2 linked regions of the Actinopolymorpha singaporensis genome follow. The main gene of each other region encodes a partner of the protein of the gene in region 2 in a complex. Links are inferred from orthologs where the notes say so. Each region holds a gene or a part of one and is shown on either strand. Other genes may lie near its edges. The genes, in order: dnaG and dnaB.

Evidence for each region.
Region 1: the proteins of dnaB (region 2) and dnaG are in contact, whole or in part, in a crystal structure (PDB 2R6A), measured with the Geobacillus stearothermophilus proteins. The link is inferred for Actinopolymorpha singaporensis from one-to-one orthologs. Residues at the interface, in WP_033016901.1 of Geobacillus stearothermophilus: Ser13, Glu15, Ala16, Gln18, Glu91, Leu92, Asp94, Ala95, Val96, Pro97, Thr98, Ala99, Ala100, Asn101, Tyr104, Tyr105, Ile108; in WP_049624496.1 of Geobacillus stearothermophilus: Lys456, Leu457, Leu458, Pro459, Ala460, Asn463, Ala464, Leu467, Leu535, Leu536, Ile537, Ala538, Gln544, Glu545, Asp548, Tyr549, His552.

Annotation. Positions count from the first base shown.
Region 1 is NZ_LT629732.1:3,930,892-3,934,164, reverse strand. The notes cover bases 1-2,963. They hold dnaG (DNA primase), read right to left. Parts: upstream 2,468-2,963; coding sequence 533-2,467; downstream 1-532. Other genes in these bases: BLU27_RS17800 (NAD(P)/FAD-dependent oxidoreductase), read right to left, coding at 2,566-2,963; xylB (xylulokinase), read right to left, coding at 1-395. In the rest of the region: more of BLU27_RS17800, read right to left, coding at 2,964-3,273. UniProt on the Escherichia coli protein: RNA polymerase that catalyzes the synthesis of short RNA molecules used as primers for DNA polymerase during DNA replication.
Region 2 is NZ_LT629732.1:1,153,368-1,156,675, forward strand. Bases 301-3,298 are described here. They hold dnaB (replicative DNA helicase), read right to left. Parts: upstream 2,455-3,298; coding sequence 1,147-2,454; downstream 301-1,146. Other genes in these bases: BLU27_RS05270 (ABC1 kinase family protein), read right to left, coding at 301-979; BLU27_RS05280 (MATE family efflux transporter), read left to right, coding at 3,098-3,298. Also shown: more of BLU27_RS05270, read right to left, coding at 1-300; more of BLU27_RS05280, read left to right, coding at 3,299-3,308. UniProt on the Escherichia coli protein: The main replicative DNA helicase, it participates in initiation and elongation during chromosome replication. Travels ahead of the DNA replisome, separating dsDNA into templates for DNA synthesis.

The sequences.
Region 1 (3,273 bases), 2.8 Mb from region 2 along the record:
TGTTCGGCCAGCCAGGCGAGCTTGCTCACGGTCATGCTGGCCAGTGGCACCGAACCGACCGCCTCCGCCCATCCGGCCGGGCCGAGCAGCTGCACCAGCCGGAGCGCCGCGGCCGCGGACCGGGTGTCGTTCCACAGCAGCGCCGGGCGGACGACCTCGCCGGCCTCGTCCAGGGTGACCATGCCGTGCTGCTGGCCGGCGACGCCGACCGCGGCCACATCGTCCAGCAGCCCCTCGGCCGCCTCCCGCAGCGCCGACCACCACGCGTCCGGCGGGCACTCCGTGCCGTCGGGGTGCGCGGCGACGCGCTCGTCGAGCACCTCGCCGGTGTCGGCGTCGGCGACGACGATCTTGCAGGACTGGGTGGAGGAGTCGACTCCGGCGACCTTCGGCATGCCTAGAAACTAACCGCTGCCGCCAAGCCGCCGGTGCGGAGGTGGTGGCCGGCCGGAGGGCGGGTCCGGTCCCGGCCAGCACCGCCGAGTCCGTCCGGGGCCAGCCCGGGGCAGGCCGGTAGGGCCTCGGGCTCCACTCAGCCGAGGCCGCCCACAGCGCGTTCGCGCAGGCCGCGGCGGTGTTGTTCGAGCGCGACCAGCTCGCCGAACAGCTTGTTGTACGCCTCGGTCTGCTCCACGGGGTTCATCCGCTGGAGCTTGGACTTCACGTCGGCGATGCGCCTGGCGACCGCGAGCTCCTGCACCCGGGCCAGCAGCGAACCGGCGTAGCGCTGGTCGGGGGTGCCGGCGGCTCGTAGCGGTTCCACGGCGAGCGCGGTGACCAGCCCGCGTACGGCGTCGTCCGGTGAGTGGTCGGCGAGTGCGGACACCCAGGCGTCACCGCCGGCGGAGGTACCGACGCCGCCCGCGCCCGCACTGGCCCGCCGCACCGCGACGTAGGCGGGATGGGTGAAGTCGGACTCCTCCAGCGCGTCGAACGCCGGGCCGACCACCGTCGGCGACTGGACGACGAGCTTGAGCAGCTCGCGTTCGGCGCTGAGGCGCGGTTCGTTCGGGTCGGGCAGCGGCGTCTGCGGCGCCGTCGGCGTACGACCCGGCTCGGCCACCGGCCCGCGGCCCCGGCCGGCCCGGTCCCCGCGTGCGCCACCCGCCCCGTGGCCGCCGCCGGCACGGCCGGGCGCACCGGCGGCGCGGGCCACCTCCGCCCGCACCTCGTCGACGTCCATGCCGAGCATGCCGGCGAGCTCGCGGGAGTAGGCGTTCAGCTTGGCCCGGTCGCGTACGGAACGGAAGTACGGCGCGGTGGCCCGCAGCGCGTCCACCCGGCCGTCGGCGCGGTCCAGGTCGAACCGCTCCAGCGCCCGCTCCAGCACGAAGCGGTAGAGCGGGATCCGGCGGGCGATGAGGTCGCGGACGGCCGCGTCACCGTGCTTGAGGCGCAGGTCGCAGGGGTCGAGCCCGTCCGGCTCGACCGCGACGTAGGTCTGCGACACGAACTGCTGGTCGCCCTCGAACGCCCTCAGTGCCGCCCGCTGACCGGCCTCGTCGCCGTCGAAGGTGTAGATCACCTCGCCGCGGAACTCCTCGTGGTCCAGCAGCAGCCGGCGCAGCACCCGGGCGTGGTCCTCACCGAACGCGGTGCCGCAGGTGGCCACCGCGGTGGGTACGCCGGCCAGGTGGCAGGCCATCACGTCGGTGTAGCCCTCCACCACGACCGCCTGGGACTTGCGGGCGATGTCGCGGCGGGCCAGGTCGACGCCGTACAGCACCTGGCTCTTGTGGTAGATCGGCGTCTCCGGGGTGTTGAGATACTTCGCGTCGATCCGGTCGTCGTCGAAGAGCCGGCGCGCGCCGAACCCCACCACGTCGCCGGACAGTTCGCGGATCGGCCACACCAGCCGGCCTCGGAAGCGGTCGTAGCGGCCGCGGGCGCTGGTGGCGGCGAGGCCGCCGGTGGCGAGCTCGTCGTCTGAGAAGCCGCGTCCGCGCAGGTGGCTGAGCAACGCGCTGCCCCCGCGCGGGGCGAAGCCGACGCGGAAGTGCTCCGCCGCAGCCCGGTCGAAGCCACGCTCGGCCAAGAACGTGCGCCCGGCCGCGGCCTCCGGTGAGGAGTGCAACTGCTCGGCGTAGAACTGCGCGGCGGCCTTGTGCGCCTCGATCAGCCGGGCCCGGGTGCCGGGCTGGCGCCGCTCGGGCTGGCCACCGTCGACGTAACGGAGCTGTACGCCGGCGAGGGTGGCGAGGCGTTCGACGGCCTCGACGAACCCGAGGCCCTCGATCTTCTGCAGGAAGGAGATCGCGTCGCCGCCCTCGCCGCAGCCGAAGCAGTGATAGGCGCCGACCTGGGGACGGACGTTGAACGACGGGGACTTCTCGTCATGGAAGGGACACAGGCCCTTCAGCGAGCCGGTACCCGCCGGGCGCAACGTGACGTACTGCGAGACCACCTCGTCGATCCGGGTGCGTTCCCGGACCAGCGCGATGTCGTCGTCGCGGATCCGGCCGGCCATGAGTCGGAGTCTACGGCCGGGTGCTCACGAGCCCGACGGCGCCGGGTCGACGGCCCTTGTGCCACAGCAGGTCTCAGCTCGAGGGGTGCACCCTGGGGCTACGCGTACACCGCGTCCAGGTCCACCCCTGCGTCGGCGAGCCTGCCCTGGTCGACCTCGCGCCCGGAGCGGATCAGTGCCTGGATGGCGTCCTGGACGTCCCAGACGTTGACGTTCATGCCGGCGACGACCCGGCCCTTGCGCAGCCAGAACGCCACGAACTCCCGCCCGGACAGGTCACCGCGCACCACCAGGTCGTCGTACCCGTCGGGCCCGATGTCGCCGGAGTACTCCATGCCCAGGTCGTACTGGTCGCTGAAGAAGAAGGGCACCGCGTCGTACGGCGCGTCCGCGCCGGCCATCGCGCGCCCCGCGGCGGCCCCGCCGTCCTGAGCGTTGGCCCAGTGCTCCACGTGCAACCGGCGGCCGAACGTCGGTGAGTACCACCGGGCGACGTCACCCGCGGCGTAGACGTCCGGGTCGGAGGTACGCAGCCGCTCGTCGGTGAGCACGCCCTTGTCGACCTCGAGGCCCGCGGCCTCGGCCAACTCGACGTCCGGAGCCACGCCGACGCCGACGATCACCGCGTCCGCGGCCAGCCCCTCGGCCGCGCTGGTGACCACGCCGGTCACCTTCCCGCCGTCGCCGCGAATCTCGGCGAGGGACGTGCCGAACCGGAACTCCACCCCGTGGTCGCGGTGCAGCCCCGCGAACACCTCGCTCATCTGCGGTCCCAGCACGGTGTAGAGCGGGCCCGGCTGCGGCTC
Region 2 (3,308 bases):
CCCGGACTTCGCGGGCCGGCCCGTCGGCGAGTGCGGCGGCCATCGCCTGCAGGTTGTCGCGTTCGACGGTGAAGTCGAGCTCCTCACGCAGCGCCTCGGCGAAACCACCGGCGAGGTCTGCAACCCCCAGGGACCGCCCCCAGTCGGTGCGGGACTCGAGCGTGCGGGCCAGCCGGAGCAGGATGTCGAGGTCACGTTCGACGGTCCGCTCGATGCCGGGGCGCTGGACCTTCACCACGACCGGCCGGCCGTCGGGCAGCCGGGCGCTGTGCACCTGGGCGACCGAGGCCGCCGCGAGCGGGGTGTGGTCGAACTCCGCGAACACCTCGCCGACGGGGCGACCGAACTCGGCGACCAGCACCTCCTCCACCTGCGGCCAGGCGATCGGCGCGGCGTTGTCCTGCAGCTGGGTCAGCTCGGTCACGAACTCCGGCGGCAGCAGGTCGCGCCGGGTCGACAGTTGCTGGCCCAGCTTGACGAACGTGACCCCGCCCTCGTCCAGCGCCAGGCGCACCGATCTGGCCAGGTGACGACGCGAGGTCGGTGACTCCAGCCCGCTGTGCCGGTAGCCGCGCAGGAACCGGCCGAGCCCGTGCCGCGCCGCGATGCGCACGATCTGGGAGTACCGCCGCGCCCGGACCATCCGTGACCGCCAGCCGCGCCAGAGTTCGACCGGCCCGGGCAGCGAGCCGTCGGGGACGAGCACCTCGCCGATGACCAGGACGATCATCGCCACCAGGCTGGCGCAGCAGGCGGCGAGCACGGTGAGCAGGATCCCGGACCCCGTGTCGATCGCCTCGGGCCGGCGCACCATCGCGGTCAGCAGCGGGCCGGAGACCGTCAGAGCCAGGGCGGCGGCGAGGACCGTCCGGACCAGGCCGATCCGGACGCCGAGCAGCCGGCGGATGGCCACGGCGAAACCCAGGCCGACGAGGAACAGGGTCGGCAGGAAGAACACGGTCCCCAGCAGCTTCTGCACCGGCTCATCCTGTCAGCGACGGTTTCGTCCTGTGAGTCCTGGTTCTCACCCGGCAACCACCGTGCTCGACCTGGAGGGCAGTGCCGCGCTGCTCGCTGTAGCGGAGGCCGCGTAATCGGTCGACTTCAAGGCCTGTTCGGGAAGGCGCGGAAGGTACGCCTTGGCGGTCAGCCCTGGGCCATGTCGACGAAGCGGGAGTAGTGGCCCTGGAAGGCGACGGTGATGTTGGCTGTGGGCCCGTTGCGGTGCTTGGCGACGATGAAGTCGGCCTCGCCGGGACGGGAGGATTCGCGTTCGTAGGCGTCCTCGCGGTGCAGGAGGATCACCATGTCCGCGTCCTGCTCGATGCTGCCCGATTCGCGAAGGTCGGAGAGCATCGGGCGCTTGTCGGTGCGCTGCTCAGGACCGCGGTTGAGCTGGGACAGCGCGACGACGGGGACGCCGAGCTCCTTGGCCAGCAGCTTGAGGTTTCGGGAGAACTCCGCGACCTCGACCTGGCGGCTCTCCACCCGCTTGCCGGACGTCATCAGCTGGAGGTAGTCGAGGACGATCAACCGCAGGTCGTGGCGCTGACGCAGCCGCCGGCACTTGGCCCGGATCTCCATCAGCGTCATGTTGGGCGAGTCGTCGATGTAGAGCGGCGCGCCGGAGACCTCACCCATCCGCCGGGCCATCCGCGCCCAGTCGTCGTCGGTCATGCTGCCCTGCCGCATGTGGTGCAGCGGGACCCTCGCCTCCGCCGACAGCAGCCGCATGGTGATCTCGGTGCGGCTCATCTCCAACGAGAAGATCACCGACGCAAGGCCGTGCTTGACCGACGCCGCGCGGGCGAAGTCGAGCGCCAGCGCGCTCTTGCCGACACCGGGACGGGCCGCGACGACGATCAGCTGGCCGGGGTGCAGGCCGTTGGTCAGCGCGTCGAGGTCGGTGAACCCCGTGGGCACGCCGACCATCTGCCCGCCACGGGAGCCGATCGCCTCGATCTCGTCGAGGGCAGACTCCATGATCTCGCCGAGGACGGCGTAGTCCTCGCTGCTGCGCTTGTCGGTGACGCTGTAGATCTCCGCCTGCGCCCGGTCGACCACGTCGTCGACGTCACCGTCGCCTGCGTACCCGATCTGGGTGATCTTGGTGCCTGCCTCGACCAGCCGGCGCAGGATCGCCTTCTCCCGCACGATCGCGGCGTAGTAGCCGGCGTTGGCCGCCGACGGCACCGAGGCGATGAGGGTGTGGAGGTAGGGCGCGCCGCCGATGCGCGCCAACTCGCCCTTGCGCTGTAGCTCGGCCGCCACGGTCACCGCGTCGGCAGGCTCGCCCCGGCCGTAGAGGTCGAGCACCGCCTCGTAGACGGTCTCGTGCGCGGGACGGTAGAAGTCGGGGCCGCGGATCTCCTCCACGACGTCGGCGATGGCGTCCTTGGACAGCAGCATGCTGCCGAGCACGCACTGCTCCGCGGCGAGGTCCTGCGGCGGCATCCGGTCGGGTGCACCTTCGACCGCGCGTGGGACAGGGAACTCACTGACACTCACTGCCGCACTACCTCCGACGCTCCACCCGTGACGAACACCTGTGCGACAGTTCTAGCGGCGACCACCGACAACGCGACAAAGGTCGTGCGCGAGCGGACAGGGGTTCGACGTGAGAGGCGACCGTACGCCGGGCAGGGCGGTGAGCGGCAACCCGGTCGTACACAGGGGTTGTGGGTAGCCGGGGGATTGCCTGGGGATTCGCTGTGCACAGCCTGGGGATTTCTCTGTGGAGAAAATTTCGGGGAGCGCGGGATCAGGCGGTTCGCCTGCGAATTCGGCGTCCCCACGCTGTGGACACAACAGCGGTCCGGAGAAAGTGCCCGGCAATTGCTTGCCCGGGCGTGTCGTCCACACCGGGCGCGCCGTGCCCGGTGTCCACACCACGGTCCCCACACCGCCTTGTCCACACCGAGGTGTGGACAGCCGGAAGCCGGAAGCCGGGCCGCGCCCGTAGCGACCCGGTCCACCGGCCCCGGGCCGACGGTCAGCCGCACTCGCGGTACCCGCATCATGGGGACGGCCACTCCCACCCGAGCCACACCCACATCTGCCCGAACCGTGCCGCGATGTCCCCGGAGGTCTCCTGCCCGTGTCCCTCATCCGGCTCCGGAGCGCCCACGACCGGGAGATCCTGCGCTTGGCGGTGCCGGCGTTCGGCGCGCTGATCGCCGAACCCGTCTACCTGTTGGCCGATTCCGCGATCGTCGGCCACCTGGGAACCCCGCAACTCGCCGCCCTCGGCCTGGCCGGCACGGCCCTGCAGACTCTGGTCGGCGTGTTCGTCTTCCTCGCCTACGCCA